Linked DNA regions of Candidatus Kuenenia stuttgartiensis. The protein of the gene in region 1 interacts with the protein of each later gene in a pairwise test. Links are inferred from orthologs where the notes say so. Each region holds a gene or a part of one and is shown on either strand. Other genes may lie near its edges. The genes, in order: lpdA, KSMBR1_RS09730 and KSMBR1_RS16615.

Region 1 (7,410 bases):
TCTGTCATCTCCCCTCTTGGAGAAACGAAAGAGGACTTTTGGCAAAATTTAATAAACGGGGTATCCGGGATTAAACCGGTAACGTTATTTGATGTAACTCATTTTAATAGTAAACAGGCAGGAGAGATCACGGATTTTGACCCTAAAATTTATTTGGGGAAGAAGGGTATTCGCCATATCGACAGAACGTCCCTTCTGGTATCTTCGGCTACGTGTCTGGCGATTAAGGATGCTAATCTTGAGAATAATACTTACAATGAAGATGAATTAGGCATCGTTGTAGGCTCTACTTATGGCAGTATTGACAGTATAAGTTCTTTTGATTTTCAATCACTTAGAGAGGGTCCAAACTATGTAAATCCGATGGACTTTCCTAATACGGTAATAAACGCACCTGCCAGCCGGGCGTCGATTTTTTGCAAGGCAACAGGTTTAAGTACAACAATTTCTAACGGGGTAACGAGCAGCATTGACGCTATTATATATGCATCTGATTTTCTGCGAATGGGAAGGGTAAAGGCGGTAATTGCAGGAGGAGTTTATGGATTAGGCCATGACATTTTTTGGGGAGCGCATAGTTCAAAAATCTTGGCGGGGAGTAATAGCGGTACCCTTGAAATTAGTGCGCCTTTTGATAAGAGACGTAATGGCATGGTCCTGGGAGAAGCCTCTGCGCTGGTTATACTCGAAACTTTAGAGGATGCGTTAAAGAGGAATGCAAATATTTACGCGGAAGTAAGGGGTTATGGAACAGCCTTTGATCCTAAGATGTCCACCAGTAAAGAATACCAGACAGACGGCAGCATAAGGGCTATCCGAAGCGCTTTAGAAGATGCAAAATTAACGCTTCATGATATTTCCTGCATATCTGCTAATGCATATTCCGGAGTATATGGCGATGCAATGGAGGTAAGGGCTTTAAAAGAAGTATTTGGTATGCGCGCGAAACTTATTCCAGTGACTGCTATCAAATCAATGACAGGTGAATGTCTTGACGCATCAGGGGCTTTACAGACAGTGGCGGCGGTGATGTCTCTTAACACGCATACTATTCCTCCGACAATTAATTATAAGGAACCTGATCCGGAATGCGACCTAGGTTTGGTTGTTGAAAGAGCGGCGACTGTTCCGGTAAAAAATGTCCTTATAAATTCATCCTCACGTTTAGGAAATAGCTCTTCCCTGATAGTATCAAAGTTTAAATAAGTTTCATGTCATCGACCAAGCCTATCAAGCCACATATTCAATCCACGAAAATCGATACATTATATCCTTCTTACGATGTAATTGTAATTGGAGCGGGTATCGCAGGCCTTATTTGTGCCGCATTTCTTGCTAAAAGCGGGAAAAAGGCACTTCTTATTGAACAGCATTTTATTCCAGGCGGATATTGTACTTCGTTTAAAAGAAAAGGATTTCTTTTTGATGCTGCTGTTCATCACATCGGTGGTTGTGGTAAATGGAGTGTTGTTGGGCGTTGTTTTAAAATGCTCGGGATAGAGATGGATTTTTACCACTTAGATCCCATGGATAATCTGATTTTTCCAACATTCAGCATTGAAATTCCTGCCGACTTAGACGAATATTTATTACGTTTACAGAAAAGGTATCCACATGAAAAGGACAATATTAAGTGGTTCTTTCAAGACTTTATAAGGCTTTATCGTGCTACATTTCATAATGAAAAAAGTCAGATTATAGAAAAATACAAAGACATGACTTATGGAATGATGCTCGATCATTTTTTTGATGATAGTGAGTTAAAGATGGTTCTTTCTGGGCAGTGGGGTTATGTAGGTTTAGCGCCGTCGAAAGCATCTGCGATTGCCATGTCTCAAATGATGATAAATTATCTTAAAGATGGCGCCTTTTTCCCAAAAGGCGGAACGCAAGAGTTTGCAAATGCAATTTTTAGGAAATTTATTGATTTTGGCGGACACGTTATGTTATCATCCAAAGTCAAAAAAATCTTAAAGAAAGGACCCTCCGTTAACGGTGTTAAATTAAATGATGACAAAGAGATACATTCGAGCGTTGTTGTGTCGAATATAGATGCAAGACAGACGTTTTATCATTTGTTGAATGATGAAAATGATGTAGATGCGGTGTACCTTAAAAACATTGAAGGAATGAAGGAAAGCTGTTCTTTTTTTCTCTTGTATCTGGGAATTGGAAAAGGGATAGATTTAAATACTTTAAAAAGAGGATTTTATTTATCCGGCTCAAATTTTGACTCTATTGATAGTGAGTGGATGTATATATCTGTTCCAACCAGTATATGCCAGGCCCTTTCCCCTCAAAATAAACAAATAATCTCCATAGTAGTGTATAAGAAGGAAGAATTTTATAAAAATGTGACGGATTGGGAATTGCTCAAACAAAATATAGTTTCAAGTACTTTGGAGAGACTAGAAAGTTATTTACCTGATATAAAAAAACATATAGAAATAATAGAGGTGGCTACTCCTAAAACCCTGGAGCGTTACACATTAAATACCAATGGGGCAGCTTATGGCTGGGCAGTAAGCGTTGATCAAATATGGGAACAAAGGCTTTCGCCGACAACACCAATTAGCGGCCTTTATTTGGCAGGCCATTGGACAAGACCTGGCCCTGGCATATGTGCTGTTGTTTCTTCGGGATGGAGTGTTGCTAATTTAATTTTGAAGAATTGGAGGTAAAAATATGAAAAAAATGATGCTCATTAATCCACATAAGCCCGGGAGGCATGGAGAAGAGAGTATTACGGTAATTGTTCAGATGCCGTTAAACCTTGCTTATATTAAGGCCCTTACGCCTGGTGATTGGGAATTTGATGTTATTGATGAAAATATCGAACTGGCAATTGATGATAATGGCGAACTTACTTTCGCGCCGGTGGACCTTGTTTGTATTACATCAGTGACCTACCAATCTCCCAGGGCATACAAGATTGCTACTGCATGTAAAAGGAAAGGTATGACCGTAATAATGGGAGGGATACATGCGTCTGTAATGCCTGAAGAGGCTTCAAAGTACGTGGACACTGTTTTTATTGGTGAGGCAGAGGAAGTCTGGCCACGGGTAATAAAAGACTTTGAAGCAGGAAAGTTAAAGAAGGTTTACGATGGTGGTTTACCGCCGTTGAATTTGATGAAAAGGGTTTTCCCTGACAGAGAGTTTCTGAGGAAGAAATATAATTATAAGTTTTCTTCTATTGTAACTACGAAGGGGTGCCCGAATTATTGTGATTTTTGCAGTGTTCCTACATTTCAGGGAAGAAAATTCAGGGAAAGACCTTATGAAGATGTGTTGGAAGAGTTAGCGGCGACTGATTATAAGGGACTCATGCTGGCAGAAGATAATTTTTACGGACATGGGAAGCGGTCAAATGAAAGAGCGAGAAATCTTTTTAAAGGCATGGTTGAGCGTAATCTTCAAAAAGATTGGCTAGGGTTTACTGCTTTAAATATTTCGCAGGATAAGGAAACATTAGATTATATGGCGAAAAGCGGTTGTTTTGGCATGCTTATGGGCATAGAGTCGACCAATGAAACCGTTTTAGAAAAAATGAATAAACAGGTAAATTTAAAGCTGGGCACAGAGAGCTATTATGATTGTATTCAGAAAATACATGATGCGGGTTTGGTCACCTGGGGTTCGGTGGTTTTTGGGGCTGACGGAGACGGTAAAGATTCTTTTAAAAGGATGACCGATTTTATATTGGAAAATAACATAGACATTTTGACTTTCGGCATTAACTGTCCTTTTCCAAAAACGCAGTTGTATAAAAGGTTGGATTCGGAAAAGAGAATATTCAGGAAAAACTATCCGGATGATTGGGAATATTATGATACAGCACATGTTGTCCATCGGTTGGTGGATATGACATTGGAGGATTTTATAGAAGGAATGCAATATGTTTATGATCATATCTATGCAGGAGATAATTTGAGAAAACGTTTTAGAAATTCTATTAAAACGACGAACAATCCCAGAAATTCCATGTTTGCTTTTCGGGTAGGTTCTGACTGGCAACAGGTATTCGATCAGGTATTGGAAAATTTAAGATTATTATATGATTCCGGCGATTATTATAAAGATTATTATAAATCAAATTCTGTGTCTGTATCGAAGAAACCACTGGTAGAAAGCATCACCACATAAAAACAAGGTATTTTTGGATATTTAATACAAAGTAAACGTGTAGGAAAGGAGATATGAAATGATAGGCAAATTATTGTCTTTATCTATGGAAAAATCAATTATTCCGGATGTAAGCCCAAAATTTATTCTGATTGTTACAATAGCCCTTATCTTTGTGATACTATTTGCATGGAAAAAGGAGGAATAATTGCCTGTGAGCAACTCTGCCTTTGATCTTGCAATCATTGGAGGTGGGCCTGCCGGTTATGTTGCGGCAATAAAAGCCGCTCAGTCCGGCTTAAAAACTGCTTTAATCGAAAAAGAGAAAGTTGGCGGCACATGTCTGCATAAGGGTTGTATTCCCACAAAAACGCTGTTGTACTCTGCGGAACTTTACAGAAAGTTTGCTAATGCAGGTGAATATGGAATCACTACCGGCAGTTTGAATGTCGATTATCCTCTAATACATCGGCGCAAAGAATATGTTGTTAAACGCTTGTTTCAGGGAGTTCAGTCCCTTTTAAAAAAAAATGGTGTCGATGTCTTCAGCGCCGAAGGGCGTATCATATCTAATCAGGAAGTTTCAATAGTCAGCGATGGTATAGAAACAAACCGAATAAAGGTAAAAAATATTATACTTGCCACGGGTTCTGCTCCTTTCATTCCAAAAAACATACCTTATGATAAAAAATATGTACTTACCAGCGATGATATTCTATTGCGGGAAGAAATTCCAAAATCGATAATTATTGTCGGTGGAGGTGCGGTTGGGATTGAATTTGCCTGTCTTTTTAATGCATTTGGGACAGAGGTTACGGTTTTGGAACTTTTGGAAGATATACTACCTTCCGAAGATAAAGAAATCAACGGAACTGTGAAAAACCTGCTTATACGTAGAGGGGTAAATGTTTTGACCCAAACCTCTTTGGAAAAAGTAGAAATAGAGAATGGCGTTAAATTAGAGATTAAAGGTGTTAACGATATTTCCGGTAATAGAGAATTTTTACATGCGGATTTGTTATTACTGGCTGCCGGAAGAGTACCTCTGCTGGATAATATCGGGATAGAAGAAATGTCGTTAAATTTTGACGGACAATATTTAAGGACGAATGAAGGCATGGAAACAAGCCAGAGAGGGGTTTATGCAATAGGCGATATTACGGGAGCGCCGCTTCTTGCGCATAAAGCAATAAATGAAGGCATCTTGTCAGTAACGCATCTTACAGGGAAAGATATGCACATCATAAACCGTAAAAATATCCCAAGAGTTGTTTACAGTTTTCCGCAGGTAGCGAGTATTGGTCTTACACAAAAAGAGGCGGAGGAAATGGGTTACAAGGTGAAAATCGGAAAATTTCCTTTTGCCGCGAACAGTATGGCAATAATTGAAGGAGAATCATTGGATGGTTTTGTTAAAATTGTTTCGGAAGAAAAATATGGTGAAATTCTTGGAGTGCATGCAATAGGTCATCACGTCGGAGAATGGATGTGGGGACTTTCGCTTAACTCTATTTTAGAAGGTACGGTTCAGGAAGTATCAAATGCTATATTCCCTCACCCTACTCTATCAGAGGCTTTATTCGAGGCCGCTCATTCAATAGTTGATAAACCTATATGCAACGCTGTTGAATAACTACTCATGAACACTACACTAAGGATTTCAAGAAGGTTTTTCTTTGCAACTCCTGATCTTTCCTATTGTCAAAACATTTACACTGACGTAGTATCTGTGCCAGAAAGGATGGTGTATGAAAAACTTACTGTGCCATCATGGTCTCGGATGCGGCGGTGATACAATATCTTTGCCTGAATGCAGAAGAACCTGATTTTTTAACTACTCTTGAGATGCTTGACATAAACGCTTGGCACCCATCGCTCTCTCTTGAAACTAATCTTTACCCACAAATTTCAAGAGCACCGTAGTTGTACGGCCAATTGAGCTGAAGGCTAAGTGGTGTAAAGTTCGTAAGCAACTTCAATATCAGCCAAACGTGACATGCCTCGCCAAAGTACTTCACTTCCGGGATGGCCATCACCACGGCGACCCAGATGACCGCCAAGTTTACCTAAAAGCCGCACGGCATCATTGAGGCTTGGAGGTAAATCAGGAGGCTCCTTGACCTTGTTCGCAAAAGTTGTCAATGCTTTCCATTCAGAATCGCTGAAGTAGACAGTACAAGGGACATCAGGTGTTTCTTGTCCTAAAGTAGTCAGGTAATGGATACGCCAAGCTATAATCATATCAATGGCCAAAGCGTTGCACAGACGACGGGCACTCTCCAACTGCCGGGACTCGACACGACAACCGCTCTTGATAATACGATGATAACACTCAATACCCCATCGGCGAGCATACCATTCCAAACGTTCGTAAGCATCTTTTTCATGCTTAACCGCAACTGTAGTTAACAGCATCCATTCTAACCCATCAATTCCGATAGGCGGATTGACTTCCTGCGCCAGCACCGCCCACACCCTGACCGCAGGCATATTCTTTTTTAGCATAGGTGGGCGTAGCGTAACAGGCACCGTTCGTACCATAAGTATTGCCTGACGTGCGGAGCGTTTCTCACTCGGAGGTATCAATATTTCGCGGGTACCTATAACCGGTTGCTGTTCCAGTTTAGTCCACAAAAACTCGCATGATTCTTTATCATCAACAACCGTTCTATTGCGCGAACGTTCTGCACGGATCAGCAACTGAGCGCCATCAGGCGTATTATACTGCTCAGCGAATACCTCGTGAATATCGGCCTCACGATCTGCCACAACCACCAGCAAAGATTTGTTTCGACAGCGTTTCTGTACTTGCGATACTGCATGGTAACTCTCCACCCATTTCCAGCTTTCCTTCTCTTCGATAGGCTTCTTGTGTCGTTCATGTTTGCTGCCTATTCCGTCCCGCGCCCAGCATTGCACATTCAGAAGTCCCAAGGGTGTGCCACTTTCAGTAAACGCCATCGTATCATGCACCATCAGTCCACGAACTTTTTTACTCTTAGTACCTATCGGTCCTAACCCCTGCGTATTCGGATGTGTGCTATAATTCAGAGTCGTAGTATCTTGCGCTACCAAAACCAAACTATTCTCCTTCACACGCTCTTCCGTGGCCTCATAATGAGCTTGCAATATCGCCTTCCAATCTACATTCTCATTGTCAAGGAATCGGTATGCAGCCTTAGTCGCACTGACTGAACCGCACGCCTGCGGAATGTTTGCCAAAGGTTTGTCATAAAACATACCTGTCATTTCTAAAAGTCTTGATGTCAATCGTGCATCGCCCAA
Region 2 (7,601 bases), 1.6 Mb from region 1 along the record:
GTATTTAGGGGCAACACCCAGGATCCGAAGACCTTTGAATCTCAGGTAAAGAAGGTATTAGAGCGGTTTGGATGCAAAGATGTAACGATTGTAGGAGATCGTGGGATGATCAAGACGGTGCAAATCGAAAGTTTACCGGAAGGGTTTCATTACATAACGGCGATAACCAAGCCGCAGATAGAGTCGTTGATAAATAAAGGGATACTGCAATTAGGATTGTTCGAAGAAAAGCTCTGCGAGATAAAGGATGATGAGGTTAGATATATTCTGAGGCGCAATCCGGTAAGGGCGGAAGAGATGTCAAAGACCCGTGTATCAAAATTACAGAGTATAGAGAAATACATCGTGAAGAAGAACAGTTATCTGAAGGAACATCCTAAGTCGTCAGTATCGAAGGCCCTGGAAACAACAAGGGAAAGGCTAACGAGATTGAAACTTGATGGGTGGGTGCAGATAAAAGAAGAGGATAGGACGCTAAAGATAGAGAGAGCTGAGGAAGCATTAAAGGAGGCATCATACCTTGATGGTTGTTACGCAATCAAGACTGATCTTGAGGAGAACGAGGCGGATACCAATCTGGTACATGAACGATACAAGGATTTAACGGAAGTGGAGAAGGCGTTTCGGGACTGTAAGACGGTGAATTTGGAGGTTCGTCCGGTGTATGTAAGAAAGGAGGATAGTACACGGGGACATGTGTTTGTGGTAATGCTTGCGTACATGATAATTCGAAGGCTGCGCAGAGCGTGGAAGAATTTTGACTTGACGGTAGAGGAAGGTCTCGCACAATTGACGACCATTTGTTCGATGGAAGTAACAATCAAAGGCCAAAAAGCTAGTTGCCAGAAGATCCCGCGTCCGCGGCAACAATCACATGAATTATTAGAGGCATTACAGATAAAGTTGCCAGAAGTATTGCCAAGCCGGAACATACGGGTAGTCACTAGAAAAAAGCTTGCTGTTCGGCGTAAAAGCCAATAAATATAAGGCTTTTACGGCACTTTTGTTTTTTGACTTGGGGTGAACATCCGCTTGAATGTGTGTAAATTCATGGAGCGAGCATTCAAAATTATTCATTATAACTTGAACCCACCCCTTACCCTTCCCAAGAGGGGACTCCAAGTATTCTCCTCTTGGAAGGGGTAAGGAATGGGTAATGAGTTAGTTTATGGCTATGAAAAATTGCTGCTGAAATTTACAAAAAATCGGGAATGCACCCTATTGGAATCGTTGAGATCAAGTATAGAATTAGGGGAATTTGGACAGACTCAACGAGCAAAGCCAGAGTGTTTGGGGTCAAACCTACTACTAAATCTTAACTCGATTTTCTCACAAACAGGTGAATCTCTCCTTCTTCTTCGTTTATCTCTAAAAGCTCATTTCCCGTGCTATTGCACCACGAAACAATGTCTTTTTTAATTCCTTCATCTGTAGCGATTATCTCAAGTATTTTGCCCGGCGCTATTTCGTTCATCTTGCCTGCGGTTTTAAAAATGGGCATCGGACACATAAGTCCGTAACAATCGAGTGTTTCATCCGCTTTCATTGCTATGAATCCTCTCTTTATTATTGCATAAAACGCAATGCGTTAATTTGGCCGGAAATCGGGTTCATGGTGGTGATGCTCTTCGTGTGAATGCCCCTTCTTTTTCTCCAGGCCTTTTCCAGTTGTTTTCTTAAGGTAGTCATCGATAGCGGCTTCAATTGCTTCTTCTGCCAATACAGAACAATGCATTTTTGCCGGCGGCAAGCCATCCAATGCTTCTGCAACTGCTTTATTGGTAAGCCGCAACGCTTCGTCAAGCGTTTTTCCTATAATCATTTCTGTAGAAATACTGCTAGTTGCAATAGCCGCCCCGCAGCCGAATGTTTTAAACTTTGCGTCAACTATTACATTATCCTTCACCTTAATGGACATCTTCATGATATCGCCGCATGCAGGGTTTCCCACCTCGCCAACGCCATCTGCCTCAGCAACTTCTCCTACATTACGCGGATTTGCAAAATGATCCATTACCTTTGCGCTATATTGCATATATATACCTCCTTATTATTATTTTCTGTTATTTCTGCTGGTACAATGGGGACATCTGTCGAAGACGTTCCACAATGGGAGGCATTTTTTCAAGGACACATTCAACGTCTTCTTCCGTATTCTCCCTCCCGATACTAAAAAGTACCGTACCCTGAGCCAGCGCAGGGTCTACGCCTGTCGCCATTATTACATGTGACGCCTTCAAAGAGCGTGAAGTGCATGCGGAACCGCTTGAAATTGCAATGCCCTGCATATCCAGAAACAACAGCACCGATTCACCTTCAATAAATTCTATGCACACGCTCAGATTTCCCGGAAGCTTGTTTGTCAAATGCCCGTTTATATGGATATGGCTGATTTTTCCCAACAACCCGTCGTGCAGCATGTCTCTTAATTTCTGTATCTGTTTTGTTCGTTGCGGCATTTCGCTCTTTGCCAATTCAGCCGCTTTTCCCATACCAACAATGCCGATAACATTTTCCGTTCCAGCCCTTCTGCCACCTTCCTGCACCCCGCCTTCTATCAAGGGAAGAAGCCTTACCCCTTCTCTCACATAAAGCGCACCAGTTCCTGACGGGCCATAAAATTGGTTTGCAGACATGCTTAACACGTCAACCGCCACATCTGCAACATCTATAGGAATATTTCCTGCTGCGGCAACGGCATCTGTATGGAAAATAATGTCCTTTGCCTTAACAACCGCCGAAATTTCTCTGATCGGTTCGATTGTCCCGATTTCGCCATTGGCAAACAGTATCGAGACCAATATCGTTGTCGGTTTAATCGCATTTTTTACATCGTCAGGATTTACCAATCCATACTTATCAACCGGCAAACAGGTAATTTCATATCCTGATTTCTCCAGGGATTTCAGGGGATTAAGTACGGAAAAATGTTCTATTGCAGAGGTAATAATATGATTACCTTTCTTTTTGTTTGCGGCAGAGATGCCTTTTATTGCAAAATTATTTGCCTCCGTTCCGCTTGAGGTAAAAATAATTTCGTTTGCTTTTGCGTTAATAAGATTTGCCACACTCTCACGCGCACTTCGTATTGCATCGCTTGTAAATCTTCCAAACTGATGTATATTGGAAGGGTTGCCATACCCTTCTTTTAAAAATGGGATAATTGCATCTATCACCTGTGGATGCATTGGCGTTCCCGCGGCATTATCCATGTAAAGTTTTTCCATTATACCTTCCTTCTTTTCATCCTAAGTTACTTTTTCCAATTTCGCATATGCCAGCATGAGATTCTTTGTTCCGCCGACATTAAAACTCACTTTAACACTTGCCTTCTCATTGCTTCCCTGCATTTCCAGGACCCTTCCGATGCCAAACACAGGATGCCGTACCACCTCGCCGTTTAAAAAAGTCCGGACATTTCCGGAGGGAAATACGTCACTTTCTGATAACACATCGCAGGCTTCCACTGCGTCGTTTTCCCATGAATTACTCTTCCCCTGATATTCGTAAGAAAAATGGTTTTCCGTCTTATCCAGCCTATCCATGCAGTCAGCATGTATTTCATCTAAAAACCGGGATGCTACACATGGTATCAATTGACCGTATCTCATCCTCCTTTTTGTGTACGTAAGAAAAAGCCTTTTCATCGCCCGGGTTATGCCCACATAGCACAACCGCCGTTCTTCTTCAATTTCTTCCTCTGAAATCCGCGATTCTGAATGAGGCAATAAACCCTCTTCCATACCGGAAATAAACACGACAGGAAATTCCAGCCCCTTCGCCGTATGCAATGTCATAAGCGTCACCGCTTCCGCCATGTCTTCAACCGTATCCAAATCGGAAATAAGCGCCACTTCCTCTAAAAAACCCTGCAAAGAACCGTCAGTATGGTTTGCATCATATTCATGGGCAGCATTCACCAATTCTTCCACATTCGCTATGCGGTCCTCAGACTCTTTTTCTTCAGATTTTCTGAGAAAATGGATATACCCTGTTTTGTCAATTATGCTTTTAAGTGTTTTTTCCACTGACGTCTCCGGCATATGGCGCAAGACCATAATTAGTTCATAAAACCTTTTTATTGCCGCGGCAGATTTGCCGGTGACTTCATGAATTGCATCCACAATCCCAATGGCGTTGAATAGTGTTGACTCCCGGCTCTCAGCCCATTCTTTTATTTTCTTAACTGTAGTAGTTCCAATACCGCGGGCCGGCGTATTAATCGCACGTTCTAACGCCGAGTCATCGCATGGATTTACGCATAATCTAATATACGCCAGTATATCTTTTATCTCCTTTCGCCGGTAAAATTCGACGCCGCCAACTATTACATAGGGAATCCCGGCATTTCTGAGTGCTATTTCCAGCGTCCTGGATTGGGCATTGGTACGATAAAACAGGGCTATCTCCGTATATTTTATTCCATTTCCGCGCAGCGCCCTGATTGTTTTTGCGATTTCTTCCGCCTCGCTATGTTCATTCTCGCAATGTATTGTCTTTATCTTTTCCCCATGTTCATTTTCCGTCCAGATTTCTTTCTGCTTCCTGTATTTATTTTTTTGAATAACACTCGATGCCGCCAGCAGGATGTTCTTTGTCGAACGATAATTTTGCTCCAGTAGCACGACCCTGGCGTCGGGATAGTCTTTTTCAAAATCCATTATGTTTCTTAAATCCGCACCGCGCCAGCCGTAAATCGACTGGTCAGGGTCTCCCGTCACACAAATATTTTTGTATTTCTGTGCTAGCAGCCGTGAAATAGCATATTGAACAAAATTAGTATCCTGATATTCATCGATGAGGATATATTTAAACCGTTCCTGATATGAAGACAATACATCCGGGCGTATTTTTAAAAGTTCAACCGTCTTTATGAGAAGGTCATCAAAGTCCAGAGCATTGCCGGATTTTAGCATGGTATCATATTTTTTATAAATTTTTGCAACCATTTGGTGATAAATATCTGACGCTGTTGCAGCGAATCGTTCATGGTCGATAAGTTTGTTCTTGGCATTGCTGATGGAACTTATAATACTCCTCGGCTTCCAGTGGGCGGTATCAATCTCTAAATCGGCCATGATGGATTTAATCCTGTTCAATTGATCCACCGTATCGTAAATGGTAAAATCTTTTGAATAACCAAGCAATTCTATATCTTTTCTTAAAATTCTTGAGCACATCTTGTGGAATGTGGAGACCCACATTCCTTTATGAGAGGAAAATTTTTTCACCCTTTCAGCCATTTCATTTGCCGCCTTATTGGTAAATGTTATGGCCAATATATTGTATGGGGAAATACCTTCCGACATTAAATAGCCGATACGCCGTGTGATTACCCGTGTTTTTCCGCTACCCGCGCCCGCAACAATCAAAAGAGGACCGTCAATATGGGTAATCGCTTCACGCTGTTTGTCCGTAACATCTTCTAAAAATTTCATTTGTATTTTTCCGCAATTAAACTTGCTATCGCCTTTTTATCGTCTAAAACGAGTTCCCGGTAATAAATAATCTTAAAATCCATGAAAAAATACAGCAGCTCATTCGGTTTTAATAAATATTCTTTGTTCTTAGGCCCGTCAAAACCGCGTTCAGCATTCTCAACAGTAAAGGTCTCGTACATGATCATTCCCCCGACCTTGAGAGAGTCCTTTATTTGAGGAATGAGATCCCTTTGTAAGTAGTAAAAACAGGTTATTGCATCATAGGAATTTTTGGGCAATTTATAGTCTTTCAAATCCGCTACAAATGCATTAATGCGGACATTGTTTTCTTTTGCCAGATTTTTTGCCTTTTCAATGGCGACGGCAGAAACATCGCAGCAGTCCACCTCGAACCCGTTTTTTGCCAAAAAAACGGCATTGCGGCCTTCGCCCGTTGCAACATCCAATGCTTTTCCTTTGGGTAAAAGACTAATATGTTCCTTTAAAAATGCGGTAGGCTCCCTGCCAAAAATATATTCCTCCGTCTTATATCTGCTATCCCAAAACAATTTATCCTGGTCACCTGCAAATAATACAGTTACACATATTAAAAAAAACATTATAAACAAAAAACCAAGATAAAAACTATTATATTTTATGATCTTCAGCATTTTTGGATGCATTCGGGGATGGGTTTTAAGAAATTTATTTGCGGTTTATCTGTAGAAAATACTTACAGGGAAAATTTGTTGGGTTTTTGTCTTTTGAATCCACAACTGATTTAAATATGAACTATGAATGTTCCGTTTTCTGTTTTGTCTGTGATCTTTGACGGAAATAAAATTTAAGAGGAATTTCCGGGAATGCCAGTTTGCGGCGAAGCTGATTACCAAGGTATCGTTCATAATTATTATCAAAAAGTGTGGGGTCATTTACAAATATTACAAATGTAGGGGGGGCGACACTTATTTGAGTACAGTAATATATCCTCGGTGTTTTTGACTTTCTTTGCCCGGGACGTTGCAACTTCAGGGCATCTTCTACCACCTTATTTAACTCCGACGTTGAAACCCTTGTATTGGCCTGCTCATAAAGATCCATCGCAAGGTGAATCATCTCGGCAACGTGATCGTTGTTTTTGGCGCTAATAAATGAAATAGGGACAAATGAAAGACCCGGCAGGCTTTTATTTATATACTCATGATATTCTTCTGTTTCAATGCCCTTAACCAAATCCCATTTGTTAATAACGATCACACATGGTTTTCTTTCCAGGTCGATGTACGCCCCTAACTTCTTATCTACATCTGAGATTTTGAGGGTTGCATCAATCAGGAACAATACCACATCTGCCCGCCGGATAGACCTTTCCGCACGAGCCATGCTGTAAAATTCGATAGAATCTTTTACCTGGCTTTTTTTGCGTACACCGGCGGTATCTATTGCTAAAAACTGTTTATTATCCATTTCAAATTTCACGTCAATTGAATCCCTTGTCGTTCCAGGCACCTCGCTTACAATGACACGTTGCTTTCTGGCAAGGGTATTAATTAAAGTGGATTTTCCCGCATTTCGCTTCCCTACTATTGCCATTTTCATAATAGGTACGGAATCTGTATTGTCGTAAGGTTCCTGGAGAGGAAAAAGAGAAATGATTTTGTCAAGCAAGTCCGACCTGCCATATCCTTCTATTGCAGAAACCGGGTGTGGTTCTCCAAAACCCAGTTCGTTAAATTCGCCCATTGAATGCTCAAATTTCGGTGTATCGACCTTATTTGCGATAAGGATTACTTCCTTTTTTACATGCCGTAATCTTTCTGCGACAATTCTATCTAAAGGCGTGACGCCTTCGCGTACATCAACAACAAAAAGAACAACATCCGCCGCCGCAAGCGCTACTTCTATCTGCATCTCAATATCTTCTGTAAGGCCGTCTGAATCTGTTATCCCCATGCCGCCAGTATCAACCAACTCAAACACACAATCCTTATGGCGTATTTCGGTTGATACCCGGTCTCTGGTTACACCGGAGGTAGGTTCAACAATAGATATTCTCCGTCGGGAAAAACAATTAAACAACGCAGATTTTCCCACGTTTGGCCTTCCGACAATTACTGCTACCGGTATTTGCATTTTTACCCCAAATTGATTGCTATTAAATTAGGTTTGGTTTTAAAAGAC
Region 3 (7,527 bases), 190 kb from region 1 along the record:
CCGTGCTGGAAACGTGTATCACACCCCCATGTCTTTTAACAATCCCATAAACAACACTCAAACCTAAGCCTGTGCCCTTTTCCTTGCTCGTGAAGAAAGGATCAAAGATTTTCGATATCACCTCTTCAGTCATACCGGCCCCCGTATCGGAAATACTCAAATTTACGTTATCTTCATCCTCCCAGATATTAAAACAAAGGGTACCTCCTTTGGGCATGGCATCCAATGCATTAGTGATAATATTCAATACTACTTCCCGTAATTCTGAAGGATTGCCTTTTATATCCCTGACTTTTTTAAGTCCATCAGTGTTTATGCGATACTTTATCCCTGTCCCCTGAGCCATATCCTGCCACCTGGGACTGAGGAATCTCACAACATGCCTTGTCAGTTCAGCCAGATCAACCGGCACATAACCGGGGGAATCTTCGTTCTTTTTGGTAAATTCATTTAATCTTCTAACAATCTCAGCCCCGTCTTTTACGTATTTGTGAACTATCTTAAGAGAGTCCAGCAGCATCTTCCGGCCTTTATTCTGTCTCATTAACATCTGTATATTGCCGTCAATAGCCGCAAGGATATTATTCACCTCATGTGCAACACCGGAAGTAATTGTTCCGAGGGCCTGCATTTTTTTCGAATGTAAAAGCTCTTTCTCCATGCGTTTTCGTGCAGTAATATCCTGAAAAGTAACAACCGCTCCGATATTTTTATTATTTTTATATATCGGGTATGACCGATACTCTACAGGGAAAAACGATCCATCGGCACGCCATGCAATATCATCAATGACGTGAATACTTTCGCCTTTCTGGTACGCCTGAAAAACATTACATTCCTCAATGGGATACGGCATGCCGTCCCGGTGGGTATGATGAATCATTTTATGCATTTGATTTCCTATAAGCTGATGCGGGGTCTCATATCCAAGCAATTTAACGCAAGCAGTATTTGCAAACGTGCATATGCCCTGCTCGTCTATACCATAAATACCTTCCCCTGTGGAGTTAAGTAACAGTTGGATTTTTTCATTACTTTCCTCAAGCGCAGCTATCGCCTTCTTACGTTCAGTAAGGTCTTCCACCGTTATCATGTAAAAATCAGGTTCCTCTCCTGTTTGCCAAAAGGGCGATACCGTCATGTTCACCCACACAGTATCCCCATTCTCGTGAAAAAACCACACTTCCATAATAAATTCATGAATCGTACCGTCAATTAATTTTTGTTTGTTTACTAAAACTGCCTGCCGGTCATCAGGATGGACAAGCGGTGCGTTACTCATAATTTCATTGTATTTTTTATTAACTAAAATATAATTGCCAGTCTTTACTTCCTGAAGCGCAAAACCCACTGCAGCCTGATCAAACATTACGCGAAAACGCTTTTCACTTTCCTGCAGGGCGGATTCAGTCTTTTTCCGTTCTTGCGATTCCATTGCCAGTTCAATATGCTGTTTTCCCAGCCTTTCAGCATATTCCCCGGCATCCTGTTTGAGAAGTGCATTCATTTTTTTAAGTTCTATCTCCATTTCCTTGCGCTGTGTAATATCCGTCGAAATCCCGCACACCCCGTAAGGGACGTCATTTGAAGCATATAACGGAAATTTTATTGATAGATAGGTGTGAGGGACGTCATCATGGAGAACAATTTCTTCAAATTCCATAGGAGTTTTCGACTCAAGCACTTTTTGATCGGTCTTATGTAATGCCTCCGCCATCTCCCGTGGGAATATATCGTAAACTGTTTTCCCTTTTATCGTATCCCCGGTAATGTGAAACACCTTTTCATATTGCTTATTAATAAACAGGTGCTTACCCTCAATATCTTTTATGTAAATGCACGCTGCGGCATTATCAAACACTGCTTGTAATTGACTCTGACTTTGTTGCAGTTCGTTTTCCGCCTGAAGCCGTTTAATGATTTCATCTTCCAGGCTTTTGTTTGCCCTTTTCAAGTCCTCTGTCACCTCAATCATGCACTCATTTGTCATATCCAGTTCAGCCTGGATGGCGGCAGACATTTCTCTTTCAATAAGGTATTTCTTGTGGTAATCAATACTATTTTTATGAAACTGTTTGGTGTTTATGCCTGATTCATCATTATTAATGCTTATTCCATTTGAATTCGGTGCGTGCAGGCTATTTTTAAATATATTGCCCTCTATTTCAAACGGCAGCATAATCTGCTTTATCGCGGGATTGATGGCGAGAAATGATTTTGCGGTATTTTTACGAATTAACTCTTTGGAAAAGATGATAATCGCATAGACATTGCCTGAAGAAAATTTTCCACCAAACCCGACAACTGATTTTATGGAATGGGTATTCACAAAATTTGTTTGATCCGGAATTGACATCATGTCTCCCGCATCTTCAATACAATATAACCCATAATTTTTATGTTGGTCATTTTTGAGGAAATCTATTCCCGCATTTACTTCACAAAGAGGATATTCTCCTATTTGCGTTAAAAGCGCAGCGATCATAGGATATTTGTGAGACAATTGCGGTTCATCCATGGGAAAGGCAATATGATTTCCGGATTTTTTTCTATCACACCATGCATCCAAATCGCCGCATGTCCCTAATAAAGTCAAATACCTGCTTTGTGAAACTATTGATTTCGTTGTTACCTTGTTTTGTATATATGACTGAACATCATCCGGAAGTTCCTGGTAAAAACATGATTTAAAAACGTGTACTAATGCAAAAGAACTGCTTCCGTTACCGGTAACAAATGAATTGTAAAAAAGCTTTGTTGCCTCCTGAACCGATTCTTCCATAAACGCATGTCCACTACATTTATCTTTAATGTTTTTGGAGAATTTCGTTATTTCAACTGCCGATAATTGGCTGAGATTTATATGCATACAATTGCCCTCGTAATACTATATGGTGACGTATTTTCTATGAAAACTATTTCGGTTTGGAAGATGTTTGCATAATGATTTGTAATCCTTTCATATATTTCTTTTAAATCAACCGTTGTATTCAATAGGCTTTGCAGGGATGCGACCTTTATCCCGTCAATTCCGCATGGGGTTATATATTCAAAAGGAGACAGGTCATTATTAACATTGAGTGAAAAACCATGCATCGTATAACCCGTGGCAATCCTGACGCCTATAAAACCTATCTTGGCATTATCTGCCCAAACGCCGGTATATTCTTTTCTCCTGTCTACGGTTATCCCATAATCAGATACTACTTGTATCATTACCTCTTCAAGCATTCTCAGATATTCATAATAATCATTCGTATAAGAACGCATTTTTAAGATAGGATACCCTACTACCTGTCCAGGTCCGTGATACGTGGCAAGACCGCCCCTGTCTGTTTTGTAAACAGCAATGCCGATTTTCTCATAGCACATTTTATTTGAAATAAGATTTGATTCTTTATATCTGCGGCCATAGGTGAAGGTAGGAGGATGCTGGAGAAGGAGCAGGCAATCTTCTATTTTTCCAGAGGTCCTTAGCTCTAACAGCGTTTTTTGCAACTCCCAGGCTTCACCATACTCCACCATATCCGCCAGGAGGATTAGGCTTTTTCTGTTCATATAGAGATTCTCCCCACGTCTCCAATATATCTTTTACCTTATGAAGAAATGCATCGGCATGCGCACCATCCATTACCCGATGGTCAAAAGAAAGACTCAGATATACCATTGACCGGACGGCAATGGCGTCAGCATCACCGAGAATAACCGGCCTTTTTACCACAGCCCCAACGCCTAGTATTGCAGACTGGGGTTGCAATATCAAGGGAGTCCCAAACAGGCTGCCATTGACGCCGTAATTTGTAATAGTGAATGTCCCGCCCCGGACGTCATCCGGTTTCAATTTTTTTGAGCGGGCATTTACTGCTATTTCCTGAATTTCCCGTGCTAATTGAAACATATCTTTTTTATCCGCATCCTTAATAACGGGAACAACCAGCCCATCCTCAAGGGCAACGGCAATGCCCAGATTAATATAATTCTTCTGCAAAATGCCGTTATCCGTCCACGATGAATTCAAGGCGACATGTTCTTTTAAAGCCTGTACGACTGCAAATGCAATAAAAGGGAGATAGGTAAGATGTATGCCTTCCCTTTTCATCGCTTCTCTATTCAGTTCGCGATATTTTGTCACAGGCGTCATATCCACTTCAAATACAGTAGTTACAAGCGCCGCTGTTTGTCTGCTTAGCGCCATCCTTTCCGCCGTTATTTTGCGTTTTGGATGCAACGGAATAAGCGTCTCACGCTCCGCTTCTTTGACAATTTTTTCTTTTGAAGCAGTAATCTCCCGCTTTGAAGAGATATATTCCATTATATCCTTTTTGGTTACCCTGCCAAATTCGCCCGAACCTTTTATTTCCGTCAAACTGACGTTATATTCCTTTGCCAGTTTTTTTACTAAAGGAGAATATCTTTTTTCATGCATTTCACGTTCACCGACAATTGCCGCCGTTTCAGATATTTCAATCCTCTCTTTCTCTTCCTGCTCCTTCTTCACTGTTCCGGCCTGCGCCTTTATTTCGCCCTCTTCAATTTGAGCAATAACGGTTTGAACCGCCAGGACAGCGCCTTCTTTGTAAAGAATCTTCTTTATGATACCGGCAGACGGCGAAGGTATTTCCGTATCAATTTTATCCGTGCTGATTTCTACCAGCGGCTGTTCCTTCTCAACGTAATCACCCTCGTTAACCAGCCATTTAAGAATGGTGCCTTCCGCGACGCTTTCTCCCATTTGCGGCATGATTATATCAACGGTCATATATATTTCTCCAAATTAATAACGTATTATTTTATCTATAGTATTTACCACATCTTTTGTTTGCGGGATAAATGCTTCTTCCATTAAAGGGCTGTATGGTACCGGGGTATCCGGGGCAGCAATGCGAATGACCGGGGCATCCAAATCATCAAAACAATATTCGGAAATCAATGCGGATACCTCGGCGCCAACGCCGCCCGTCTTTGTCTGTTCATGCAGAATGATCACCTTGTTTGTCTTTTTAACGGACTCGTAAATTGTTTTTTTATCCAGTGGCAGGAGTGTTCTCAAATCGACAATTTCAACAGAAACACCTTTCGTCTTCACTTCGTTTGCCGCTTCAATAGCCGTATGCACCATTGCTCCATACGTAATAACCGATACATCCGTGCCTTCCTGAACCACCTTTGCCATACCAATCGGTACGATGTAATCATCTTCCGGAACCGTATCTTTTATCCGCCGGTAAAGGTACTTATGCTCACAATAGAGCACGGGGTCATTGTCTCGGATGGCTGCCTTTAATAAACCCTTTGCGTCATACACACTCGACGGTGCCACAATTTTTAATCCCGGTACATTAAAAAAATATCCCTCAATACACTGTGAGTGAAATGCCCCGCCATGTATATTGCCGCCATAAGGTGCGCGGACAACCATAGGCACGGCGGTGCCCATGCGATAATGAAACTTTGCCGCCACGTTTATCAACTGGTCAAAAGCACAGGAAATAAAATCAGCAAACTGCATTTCAACAATCGGTCGCATACCTACGAGGGCTGCGCCAATTGCGGCTCCGGTAAACCCTGATTCCGATAAAGGGGTATCCAGCACCCGCCACTCTCCGTATTTCTCATAAAACCCTTCCGTTGCCCGAAACGCCCCGCCATATACCCCTACGTCTTCACCCAAAACAAACACGCCTGGGTCGCGGGACATCTCTTCATCCATGGCTTCCCTTATTGCTTCAAGATAGGTAATTTGTCCCATCCATGCCTCCTTTTTTACATTTGCATATATTTTATTAAAGGTGTTTTCACACATCGACAATTGGTTCTGCAGGAATAGCGAATCATGCTATATTATAATCAAACAGATAAGGGTGGCACGAACAAACTCCGTTTGTCCGTGCTGTTTAAAAATCAGAGATCTGACCTCTGGTAACACTTTAGTTTTTTGAAAAATGTACTACCTATAAGCTCCGTAGGAGCAGCCTGTTTGTAGCAAAATAGGATATTATAACAGAGATTAGCTCTGTTAGGAGCGACCTGTCTCTTGTAAATCCATATAAACAGGTCTACCTGAATACGGACAGGCCGCTCCTACGGAGCTATTTACCTTATTAAATTTTATTGCGCTACAAACAGACCGCCCCTAACAGGGCTACATGGTATTTTTTCTATCCCGGGAATTTTTCAAAAAACTAAAGTGTTACGACTTCTGACTTCTACTTGCTATAGATTCATAGATTCATTTTTTCTTCCTGCAAGCTACACGTCATAACCGCTTGCCTGACCACACAACCCTGCCGACAATCACAATATCACCATTCTCTATCTGAGCCGTTTTTGCTTCAATGGGTTTATAGGTAGCATTGTCGCACAGCAGATGAAGACTACCGCCTGGAAGGCGCTGCACTCGTTTAATGAACGCTGCCGCACCTTCGGTACGCAAGAGATACAATCCATCCCGGTCCAGCACATTATTTTTTTTGTCAACGATGACAACATCACCGTTTTTTAACGTAGGTTCCATGGAATCATCTTTTACATGAAATAAATAAAGCTTCGCTTTATTCGCACCGAATTCAGACATTAACCAATCGTTTTTAAACGCCATAAATCCCGCAGCATGTTCCGGTTCTTTTGCCTTTTCCTCCGAAAATATTTTGGCGTTATATATAGGGATACTCACATAATCACTCGTTTTTTCCTGCTCTCCTTTAATAAGCCAGTCAATGGATACCTGGTTTAAGAGGCAAAAACGGACGAGCAATTCGGAGGGGATTTCATTTTGTTTTTTGAAGGAAAGAAATGCCTGTGCTGTTATTTCAAGGCTTCTTGCCAAATCATCTTCCGATTTGGTATTCAGCACTTCCTTCAGCCGTTCTGTAACCTCTGAAAATTTTATATTATACATTTCTCAGTTTCCAAAAATTTAATACAGCATCCTAAGCCGGTATAGCCAGAACTAAAAAAAACGAAAACAGTCCTCAGTCTGCAATCTTCAATTTGCCGACTGCCGACTGTAGAGTGTCGACTGCCAACTGCATAAGAGACCATTAAATCTTTTGCCAAAAAGCACGCACTGACGAATGGAAGTGTGCGAAGAAATTACTAATAAGTACTAAGACCATTCCTATCTTGTTTCTACCGATGTCGCATAAACACCTTTCAGGCCGTCAGCGGGGTCGGGATACGGGCTCTCTTCTGCAAATGCCTCCGCTTCATCTATTTCCTTTTTTACCCTGGAGTCAATGCCGTCAAGTTCCTCTTTACCTGCTATATTCTTTTCCGTCAAATACCTTTCCATATTTGTGATAGGGTCCTTCTTCTTCCACTCTTCCAGCAATTCCCTTGGCACATATTTGGCACTGTCATGTTCCGAATGACCATGCATCCGCATGGTTTTACACTCTATAAACGTAGGGCCTCCTCCATTCCTCGCAACTTCATATGCCTCCTTTGCAGCCATGTAAACCTCAACAACATTGTTGCCATCCACAATTTTGCCGGGCATGCCGTATGCGGCAGCACGTTCTGCGACGT

The links.
Region 2: the proteins of lpdA (region 1) and KSMBR1_RS09730 interact in binary tests that used the Escherichia coli proteins (3 or more experiments, as listed by UniProt). The link is inferred for Candidatus Kuenenia stuttgartiensis from one-to-one orthologs.
Region 3: the proteins of lpdA (region 1) and KSMBR1_RS16615 interact in binary tests that used the Escherichia coli proteins (3 or more experiments, as listed by UniProt). The link is inferred for Candidatus Kuenenia stuttgartiensis from one-to-one orthologs.

The regions. Positions count from the first base shown.
Region 1 is NZ_LT934425.1:3,748,880-3,756,289, forward strand. Bases 3,740-6,548 are described here. They hold lpdA (dihydrolipoyl dehydrogenase), read left to right. Parts: upstream 3,740-4,339; coding sequence 4,340-5,758; downstream 5,759-6,548. Other genes in these bases: KSMBR1_RS17455 (B12-binding domain-containing radical SAM protein), read left to right, coding at 3,740-4,146; KSMBR1_RS22765 (hypothetical protein), read left to right, coding at 4,205-4,333; KSMBR1_RS17465 (IS4 family transposase), read right to left, coding at 6,073-6,548. Also shown: KSMBR1_RS17445 (beta-ketoacyl-[acyl-carrier-protein] synthase family protein), read left to right, coding at 1-1,206; KSMBR1_RS17450 (phytoene desaturase family protein), read left to right, coding at 1,212-2,681; more of KSMBR1_RS17455, read left to right, coding at 2,686-3,739; more of KSMBR1_RS17465, read right to left, coding at 6,549-7,410. UniProt on the Escherichia coli protein: Lipoamide dehydrogenase is a component of the glycine cleavage system as well as of the alpha-ketoacid dehydrogenase complexes.
Region 2 is NZ_LT934425.1:2,120,046-2,127,646, reverse strand. What follows is about bases 2,844-5,843. They hold KSMBR1_RS09730 (ATP-dependent helicase), read right to left. Parts: upstream 5,439-5,843; coding sequence 3,249-5,438; downstream 2,844-3,248. Other genes in these bases: KSMBR1_RS09725 (class I SAM-dependent methyltransferase), read right to left, coding at 5,435-5,843; KSMBR1_RS09735 (cysteine desulfurase family protein), read right to left, coding at 2,844-3,227. Outside these bases: KSMBR1_RS09750 (IS1634 family transposase), read left to right, coding at 1-981; KSMBR1_RS09745 (sulfurtransferase TusA family protein), read right to left, coding at 1,316-1,546; Fe-S cluster assembly scaffold protein NifU, read right to left, coding at 1,589-2,035; more of KSMBR1_RS09735, read right to left, coding at 2,064-2,843; more of KSMBR1_RS09725, read right to left, coding at 5,844-5,989; ribosome biogenesis GTPase Der, read right to left, coding at 6,213-7,553. UniProt on the Escherichia coli protein: A helicase with DNA-dependent ATPase activity. Unwinds DNA duplexes with 3'-5' polarity. Translocates on single-stranded DNA with 3'-5' polarity. Initiates unwinding more efficiently from a nicked substrate than double-stranded DNA.
Region 3 is NZ_LT934425.1:3,562,863-3,570,389, reverse strand. The notes cover bases 2,635-5,560. They hold KSMBR1_RS16615 (dihydrolipoamide acetyltransferase family protein), read right to left. Parts: upstream 4,760-5,560; coding sequence 3,509-4,759; downstream 2,635-3,508. Other genes in these bases: KSMBR1_RS16610 (alpha-ketoacid dehydrogenase subunit beta), read right to left, coding at 4,775-5,560; lipB (lipoyl(octanoyl) transferase LipB), read right to left, coding at 2,860-3,558; KSMBR1_RS16625 (PAS domain-containing hybrid sensor histidine kinase/response regulator), read right to left, coding at 2,635-2,869. Outside these bases: more of KSMBR1_RS16625, read right to left, coding at 1-2,634; more of KSMBR1_RS16610, read right to left, coding at 5,561-5,749; KSMBR1_RS16605 (LexA family transcriptional regulator), read right to left, coding at 6,257-6,898; KSMBR1_RS16600 (thiamine pyrophosphate-dependent dehydrogenase E1 component subunit alpha), read right to left, coding at 7,118-7,527. UniProt on the Escherichia coli protein: E2 component of the 2-oxoglutarate dehydrogenase (OGDH) complex which catalyzes the second step in the conversion of 2-oxoglutarate to succinyl-CoA and CO(2).